DNA from 4 places in the Shinella sp. HY16 genome. Region 4 is predicted to be linked to each of the others. Evidence: riboswitches for the same ligand, from Rfam matches in the RefSeq annotation. Region 4 holds a riboswitch; each other region holds the start of a gene.
What was found. Region 4 has a riboswitch for cobalamin ahead of metE (5-methyltetrahydropteroyltriglutamate--homocysteine S-methyltransferase). Riboswitches for the same ligand answer to the same signal wherever they lie in the genome.

Region 1 (2,186 bases), on a different contig from region 4:
GTTCAGTCCGACGATCTCAGGCGGTCCAAATCCGACAAGCTGATCGCCCACTATATCGAGCGCAACATCGCCGAACTCCCCTTCGAGACCGCGCGCTCGATCGCCCAGCGCCTTCAGGTCTCGCCGATGACCATTGGCCGCTATCTGCGCCGCATGGGCTTTGACGGCCTCGACGAGTTGAAGAGCGAGCTGCGCCGCGGCGGCTCCAATCCGGCCTGGGAAGTCAAGGCCCAAGTCGCTTCGCTGGAACAGGACCGCAAGGAGGGAAAGCTCCTCGCCGGCCTCATCCAGCAGCAGATCGACAATCTCGGCCAGATCTATGCCATCACCAGCGCGCCGGAATGGCAGCAGACGATCGACGCGCTGATCGGCGCGAGCGAGGTCTACGTTGCCGCCTATCAGAACGTACGCGGCATCGCGCAATATTTCGCCAGCCAGCTTTCCTATACGCGCCCGCGCGTGCAATTCGTCGACGGCCTCAACGGCACCTATGCGGAACTGCTCGACGGCTCCGTCGAGGGCCGGTTGCTCTTCCTGCATGACGTGCGCCGCTTTGCGGCAAAAGCCCGGCCGCTGGCGCTGGAGGCCCGGCGGGCCGGCGTCAAGGTGGTGCTGCTGACCGATGAATTCTGCCCCTGGGGGCCCGAGGTTTCCGACGTCTGCCTCGTCGTGCCAGGCTCGCACGGGCCGCTCTGGGATGGCGCGGCCACCATGACGGCGGTCATGGACCTCATGCTCAGCAACATCATCGTGCTCAAGGGCGACGAGGTGAGCGAGCGCGTCGATACGCTCACCCGCCTGCAGGATGTCTTCGGGGATTTCGAGAGCTGAGCGCCTTGACGCTGCCGAGCGCGGCGGACTAAGGATGGATCGACGGTTCCCCGAAGGATGACTCCGAGGGGATTAATAGGGAACACGGTGCGGACGACCCAACAGGGACCCATTCCGTGGCTGCCCCCGCAACTGTAGGCGGATTGCCGCCTGTCCTCGGACGCGTTTTCGCGTCATGCCACTGCGGTTTTCCGCGGGAAGGCAGACAGGCAGCAGATATCCGTGAGCCAGGAGACCTGCCGTCGTCGTAAAAAATCCAAGTCACGGGCGGGGATGCCCGGAACAGGAGACGCCATGACGACCCTGGCTGCCGGCAACGGCAGAATTTCATTCGTTTTCTCCCGACCGCACTCGATTCGCCGCCATCGGCGCCTCGGCTGAGCCCGCACGCTTTCCTTCATTCGGGAGAAACCCATGACCATTCTGCCTGCGGCCGTGCGCGCCGCATCCCTCGTTTCCGCGCTGGCCGGTGCCGCCGTGTTTGCCCTGTCAGCGGGCGCCGCTCAGGCGGCCGCGACGCAGTATCCGCTGACGCTGGAAAATTGCGGCCGCAAGGTCACCTTCGAGAAGGCGCCGGAACGGGCTGTCTCGCTCGGCCAGAGCTCGACCGAAATCCTGTATCTCCTCGGCGTTGGCGAGCGCATGGTCGGCACGGCGGTCTGGATCGGCCCGGTGCTGTCGGGTTACGAGGATGCCAACGCCAAGGTTGAGCGCCTTGCCGACAACGATCCGAGCTTCGAGAGCGTCGTCGCCAAGAAGCCTGACCTCGTGACGGCGCAGTTCCAGTGGCATGTCGGTCCGGAGGGCATCGTCGCGACGCCAGAGCAGTTCGATGAACTGAAGATCCCGGTCTACACCTCGCCGGCCGATTGCATCGGCAAGGACAATTCCGGTGGTGGCGACGGGGTGCGCAAGACGGTCTTCACGATGGAGCTGATTTACAAGGAAATCAGCGAACTGGCGCAGATCTTTGATGTGCAGGATCAGGGCGAGAAAGTCATCGCCGACCTCAAGGCGCGCGAAGACGCGGCGCGCAAGAAGATCGCTTCGGCGGATGGCAAGCTTTCCGCCGTCTTCTGGTTCTCCAGCGCCGAACTCGACATCGACCCCTATGTCGCCGGGCGCAACGGCGCGCCGGGCTACATTATGTCGGCGCTCGGCATCCGCAATGTCATCGAGAGCGACGAGGAATGGCCGACGGTCGGCTGGGAAACCGTCGCCAAGGCCGATCCGAGCATCATCGTTGCCGGCAAGATGGAGCGCCGCCGCTTCCCTGCCGATGACGTCGCGGTCAAGCACACGTTTCTCAAGGAAGATCCCGTCGCCAGCCTGATGCCGGCCGTGAAGAACGGCCA
Region 2 (2,186 bases), on a different contig from region 4:
AGATGTCGGCGAAGAACTGCTCCTCCTCACCGATCTCGGCGAAGAAATTGGCCATGTAGAAGGCCCATTGCACATTCTCGAATTCCGCGAAGCGGGAATTGGCGACGGTGATGTGGCAATAGCCGAGATGCGGTGTCTGGGCGAGCGTGCGGTGGAAGATCAGCTTGGGAAAGCGGATCGACTGGTGGAAGCCGTTGATGCGGTCATGCGTGACGCTGCCGGCATTCTCCAGCTTGCGGCCGGTACGCTCGGCCACTTCCTGGTAGCTGAGGTAGCGCTTCTCGTTCGGGCTCCAGCTGACATTCCGGTCGATGCGGCCGGTGCGCAGGAACTCGGTATGGGCGGCCGATTTCGGCTGGTTCGCGCGCTTGTAGGCGACTGCGTCGTAGTAACGGAACTTGGTTTGCTGCACGCGTCGGCACTCCATCCTCGCGCCCCGATGCGATGAAGTTTATGGAAACGGCGTTAAGCATTCCTTGCCAATCCGCCCCCGCTTTTTCCAAAGGTTCCGGAGGGGTCGCAATATGACAATTGTGTCACCGGGCAGGCCAGGTGGCCCAAAGGGTATTCATGTTGCTCGTTTCCTTTGCATAATTGATTGAAATATATGCAATTAGGCCTGAGGTTGGCTTGCCTCTGCCCATTTTATCTCTGTCGCCAAATCGGAATGGCATGTCGCTAACTGACATGTCGTTTGCCCGGTCTTGCGTTTAGATAAGGACACTCGAGGTGCCGTTCTGACGAAGAGCGGAGAATTGGGAAGCCGGTTGAAATCCGGCGCTGCCCCCGCAACGGTGTAGGAGAAACGCGCGGCGAGACGCCACTGGACAGAAAGTCCGGGAAGGCGCCGCGACGGTCCTGACGGACGCTCCTGAGCCCGGAAACCAGCCTTGGGAATGATCGTGACTGGCTGCGGCGGGCGGCCGGGAAGCGTGCAGTCCGGCGCCCCCGCGCCCGGATGCCGTCTCCTTCCGTGCGCCTCATCCCCAACAGGATATCGAGGATCCGGCATGGACATCAGCAGCGACGTGCTCCGCAAGCTCAAGAACCGGCGCGAGGGCCACAGCCTCGAGCAGGCCTTCTACATCGACCCCGATCACTACAGGCTCGATCTCGAGACGATCTGGTATCGCGACTGGCTGTTCATCGGCCATGACTGCGAGATCCCGAAGGCCGGCAACTATTTTACCGTGCAGGTCGGCGACTATCCCGTGGTCATCACCCGCGACCGCACGGGGACCGTGCGCGCCCTGCACAATTCCTGCCGCCACCGCGGCTCGCGCGTCTGCACCCAGCACAAGGGGGCCTCGGCCAAGCTCGTCTGTCCCTACCACCAGTGGACCTACGAACTGGATGGCTCGCTGCTCTTCGCCCGCCACATGGCCGAGGATTTCGACAAGAGCCAGCACGGTTTGAAGCGCGTGCACTGCGAGACCGTCGGCGGATACATCTTCATCTGCCTTGCAAACGAGGCGCCGGACTTTTCCGCCTTCCGCAGCCTGGTCGAGCCCTATCTTGCCCGTCACCGCCTCGGCGAGACCAAGGTCGCCTTCGAAAGCACGATCGTCGAGAAGGGCAACTGGAAGCTCGTCTGGGAAAACAACCGCGAGTGCTATCACTGCGCCGCCAACCATCCCGAGCTTTGCCGCACCTATCCCGAGGCGCCGAGCGCCACCGGCGTGCAGGGCGCCAAGGACGATCCCGTCATCGCCGCGCACTGGGAAAAATGCGAGGCGGCGGGCCTGCCGAGCGAATTCCGCATGTCGCCGACCGGCCAGTTCCGCGCGGCCCGCATGCCGCTCATCCAGGATGCCGAGAGCTACACGATGTCCGGCGCCCGCGCCGTCAACCGCCCGCTGTCGAACGACGTGCTGGAAAACCACATCGGCACGCTGCTGCTCTTCCACTATCCGACGACCTGGAACCATGTGCTCGCCGACCATGCCATCACCTTCCGCGTTCTGCCGCTTGGGCCGGAGCTGACGCAGGTCACGACGAAATGGCTGGTCAGCAAGGACGCGGTCGAGGGCGTCGACTACCGCCTTGACGAGCTCACCCATGTCTGGACTGAGACCAACGACCAGGACCGCCGCATCGTCGAGGAAAACGCCTTCGGCATCCGCTCGCCGGCCTACCAGCCCGGCCCCTATTCGCCGGAAGACGAGGGGGGCGTCATGCAGTTCGTC
Region 3 (2,186 bases), on a different contig from region 4:
CAGCCCCTCATGCGAGACGCCGCTATGGGTGTGCGCGACATAGAGCCAGGCAAGCGCCAGCGTGCGCGGCATCACCTGCCCTTCGATCTCGATGGTCGGAAGCTGGCGATAGAAGCGGCGCGGAAAATCGCGTCGCACTTCCTGGATCGCCTCTTCTACGACGTAGTAGTTGTCGAGCAGCCATTCGGCCGCCGGCGTGATCTGCGCACCGGCTTCGACATCCTTGGCCGTGGCGCGATAGACGCGGAAGATTTCCTTCTCGTTTTCCTTGTGCCGGGCGCGGAATTCGAAAGGGTGGAAGCCGGGCAGCGCCGCGGTCTTGTCGCGCGCCAGCGCTTCACCGCAATCGGCGAGCTCCTCCAGCGACAGATAGGTGGCGCGGATCGAATCGTTATAATCGATCTGCTTGGCGTCGGCGTCGCGCGAAGGGGCTTGCGGCGTATTGTGAAGGGGCATGTTTCTGATTCTGGATCCGGCCATATGGAACCATCCGGCGACGGCCTTTGCGCCGAACGGTTTTTTGCGGGCAGGTTTCATCTCGGTGCCGCGATCAGCCATGTGACCAAACAGCGCCCGGACGGCGCGATTGGAATGGACATGGCTCAAGCGACACGCTGGTTGGCATCCTGGCCGCGTGGTGCATGAAAACGGCATTTTTTAGCCGTAAGGACAGAGACTTGCAACATGTCAACATGACCGGATGGCGCAGCATCGACCCTCATCTGCGGTTTTGGTGAATCGTGCGCCCCTCGCAGGAGGCGAGCGGACGCAAGGAGCAGGAGAATGGCAAATGGATGCGGCAGGAAAAAGTTCCCGCCCGCCCATCTGGCTGCCCGCCAAGCTGTGTCCAAACCGCCGAACGGAGCCTTGCACCATTGACTCGGTGCCGGCGCCAAGCCAGTTTGACGCCGTCAGGGTCTTCCGAGTCGATTGGCTCGGAGGCTAAGAGGGAAGCCGGTGCGATGCTCCGAAAGGAGCACCAAGACCGGCGCTGCCCCCGCAACTGTGAACGGCGAGCTGCTGTCGCTCCATGCCACTGGTGGATTTCACCGGGAAGGCGAGACAAACGCGATGACCCGCAAGCCAGGAGACCTGCCCTGACAGTCGTAACGTCCATGGGCGGGGTGTCCCAGTGGTGCGCTTGCTTGTCGCCTCCGGGCGAAGTTCCAGCAGCGTGCGTCCGGTCATCCCCCAATTTTCCGATTGGGGAAGAAATGCTTGCCATCACCGACAATGGTTTCGCCGGGAAACCGGAATCCATCTTCATCTCCTGGCTGCTCTGGCAGCCGCACGGCGCCGACCTTGCCGTCGAGGCGCTGAAGGAGGTCCAGAAACTCTCGCGCTATGAAAAGGTCGATCCCGACATCGCCAGACTGAAGGCGCTGTTCGCCTCCCTGGCCGGGTCGAATCGACCGATGCACTGACTGATAAGGCATAAAGACATATTGACATAAAGATATCTTTATGTGATTTCCGGTGCAGGATTATTGCACCGGAGGGCTTTGCCGTGGCCGAATCGCACCTGGACACCCTGTTCGGACCTGAACTGCCGCCACGCGATGGGCGCGAGATTCTCGCTGCCCTTCAGGCCGCCGCACGCGAGCGCATCCTGGTGCTCGACGGCGCCATGGGCACGGAAATCCAGACGCTGAAGCTGGTGGAAGAGGATTTCCGCGGCGATCGCTTCGACGACTGCGCATGTCACCAGCAGGGCAACAATGACCTCCTGACACTGACCCAGCCCGGCGCGATCGAGGACATCCACTATCGCTACGCGTTGGCCGGCGCGGATATTCTCGAAACCAACACCTTCTCCTCCACGACCATCGCCCAGGCCGATTACGGCATGGAGGACATGGTCTATGAACTGAACCGTGACGGCGCCCGCCTTGCCCGCCGCGCCGGCCTCAGGGCCACCGAAAAGGACGGCCGCCGCCGCTTCGTCGCCGGCGCACTCGGCCCGACGAACCGCACGGCCTCCATCTCGCCTGACGTCAACAATCCCGGCTACCGCGCCGTCACCTTCGACGACCTCAAGCGCGCCTATGCGGACCAGCTGCGCGGCCTCATCGACGGCGGCACCGACATCATCCTGATCGAGACGATCTTCGACACGCTGAACGCCAAGGCGGCGATCTTCGCCACCCGCGAAGTCTTCGAGGAAAAGAGCATCGAGCTGCCCGTCA
Region 4 (2,186 bases):
GGCTTTCAGATCCTCGTCGAGTGCCGTCTCCAGGGAGAGGTCGACAGGGACATGCAGCAATGCGCACGACGCGGCGACCTCGATGGCATCGACCCCGCGCACGGCAACGACCGGTGCCAACCGCTCCAGAAGGGCGGCAAGGTCTGCACGCCATATGTTGCGGCCGTCGACGACGCCGAGCGAGAGGGTCCGATCGGGACGCATAGCCGCTGCAACCGCATCAAGCTGTTCCGGAGCGCGCACCAGATCGACATGGAGGCCGGCGACCGGAAGTGCGGCTGCGGCATCGAGATTGTCGCCCAACGACCCGAAATAGGTGGTGAGCATGATCTTCAGCTCAGGAACGGCCGCCGCGAAGGCCGCGTAGGCCACCTTGAAGGCATGGCGCTCGCCTTCGGTCAGGTCAAGGGCGAGGACCGGTTCGTCCACCTGCACCCAGTCCGCACCGGCGGCGTGCAACCGGCGGAACAACGCTTCATAGACCGGCAGCAGCCTTGTCAGAAGATCGAGCGGCTTGAAGGTCGCGGGACGAGCCTTGGCAAGTTTCAGGAACGTGACCGGTCCAAGCACGACCGGACGCGTATGGATGCCAAGCGTCTTGGCCTCCAGGAAATGATCGACCGGCTTCTGCCCGGTCAGCGTGAAGACCTGATCCTCGCAAACCTCCGGCACCATGTAGTGGTAGTTGGTATCGAACCACTTGGTCATTTCGAGCGCGGGAACGCCGTGGCCGTGATGGGCATGGCCGCAACCGGCGTGCCCCCCCTCCTGGCTGCCGCGCGCCATGGCGAAAGAGACGGACAGCGGCACGTCGCCGCCCTCCCAGCCATAATCCGCCGGGATTGCGCCCACCATGACCGCGGTATCGAGCACATGGTCGTAGAAGGAGAAGTCGTTCGAGGGGATTTTGGTGATCCCGCGATCGCGCTGGAGCATCCAGGCTTCCGCCCGCAGCGTCTTCGCAGTTTCAAGAAGATCGTCTTCGGTGATCCTGCCGGACCAGAAACCTTCGAGCGCGAACTTCAATTCGCGGTGGCGACCGATGCGCGGAAAGCCGAGAGAGCCGACCGAGAGAGTTTTGTTGGACATTGTCATACCCCATTGGTTGGTGGGGGCATGGGTAAGCGGACGCGTGCGGCCATCCCCGTCAAAGACGGACCGCAGCAACCACCGGGACACCCCGCCCGTGGACGTTGTTTCGTCTTGGCAGGTCTCCTGGCTCACGGGTCGTCACTGCTGTCCGTCTTCCCAAGGCAGGCGCCTCAGTGACATCCTGGACAGCGGCTCACCGCTTACAGTTGCGGGGGCAGCCCCGGCATTGCCGAATGATCGGCGCACCGGATTCCCTCTTAGCCCTGGAGAGGCAGAACCGCTCCAGGGAACCACGACATCAGGACTTCATGGTATCCGGGCCAGATTGTCAATAGACATAAAGAAATACTTATGTCTTTATGTATTTTTCATCATCCTGGAACTACCCCCGCCCCCTCGAGGGCCTGAGCGTGGTGCAGGTCACCGGCGCATCTGCGGGAAACCGGGAACTTTCCGCGGATTTCTGCGCGGCCATCATGGTGCAATCTCGGCGCCGCCGCGGTCTTGATTTGCCGCTTCATCGATGGCGAGGACGGCAGATTGCCGACGATTTCGACAACCGCGTCATCGGCATCGAACTCGACGATCTGCTCAGCTTCCCGCGGCGGCTGTGCGTGGCCGGCGACGCCAACAAGACGGATGCTATCCGTGCCGTGCTCAAGGGCGGCCATGCCACCCATCTCGTCACCGACATGGCATCCACCGGGCAACTGCGTCAGGATCAGGCACCCGACGAGTGGTGACAAGCACCAAGCGCGGAAGGCAGCCGTGCCGGGGTCGCCCCACCTCAGCGCCGCCTGGTGCGCTCGCCTGCCTTGACAGAGATCCCCTCAAAAGGATCAGCAAACCCTAGCGCGCCACCCAGACGACACGTCATGGCACTCCGCTGATTTCCGATTCGGCAACAAATCGTATGCCAAGGACCATATCCGGGTCATTTTCGGAAAAATTCACCCTATGCGGCTGAAATATTCTTGACACAATTCCGTTTCGGAAATTTACTGCTCAAAACAGGCCGAAATGGAAACGCCCCATGACACAGCGTTATGTCGTTGACGATCTGGACCGCGAGATCATCCGTTATCTCTCCGAGG

Region 1: another riboswitch for cobalamin. It lies ahead of K0P03_RS28175 (ABC transporter substrate-binding protein); the one in region 4 lies ahead of metE (5-methyltetrahydropteroyltriglutamate--homocysteine S-methyltransferase).
Region 2: another riboswitch for cobalamin. It lies ahead of K0P03_RS03745 (aromatic ring-hydroxylating oxygenase subunit alpha); the one in region 4 lies ahead of metE (5-methyltetrahydropteroyltriglutamate--homocysteine S-methyltransferase).
Region 3: another riboswitch for cobalamin. It lies ahead of K0P03_RS17900 (hypothetical protein); the one in region 4 lies ahead of metE (5-methyltetrahydropteroyltriglutamate--homocysteine S-methyltransferase).

Annotation. Positions count from the first base shown of each region.
Region 1 is NZ_JAHYXL010000003.1:384,686-386,871, forward strand. Features, by position in the region: gene K0P03_RS28170 (MurR/RpiR family transcriptional regulator) at 1-831, shown strand, start outside; cobalamin riboswitch at 858-1,089, shown strand; gene K0P03_RS28175 (ABC transporter substrate-binding protein) at 1,246-2,186, shown strand, end outside.
Region 2 is NZ_JAHYXL010000001.1:763,320-765,505, forward strand. Features, by position in the region: gene K0P03_RS03740 (DUF6656 family protein) at 1-412, opposite strand, end outside; cobalamin riboswitch at 711-907, shown strand; gene K0P03_RS03745 (aromatic ring-hydroxylating oxygenase subunit alpha) at 1,011-2,186, shown strand, end outside.
Region 3 is NZ_JAHYXL010000001.1:3,646,241-3,648,426, forward strand. Features, by position in the region: gene K0P03_RS17895 (GH36-type glycosyl hydrolase domain-containing protein) at 1-456, opposite strand, end outside; cobalamin riboswitch at 898-1,114, shown strand; gene K0P03_RS17900 (hypothetical protein) at 1,215-1,424, shown strand; gene metH (methionine synthase) at 1,508-2,186, shown strand, end outside.
Region 4 is NZ_JAHYXL010000002.1:998,130-1,000,315, forward strand. Features, by position in the region: gene metE (5-methyltetrahydropteroyltriglutamate--homocysteine S-methyltransferase) at 1-1,089, opposite strand, end outside; cobalamin riboswitch at 1,189-1,402, opposite strand; gene K0P03_RS25120 (sugar-binding domain-containing protein) at 1,503-1,835, shown strand; gene K0P03_RS25125 (Lrp/AsnC family transcriptional regulator) at 2,126-2,186, shown strand, end outside.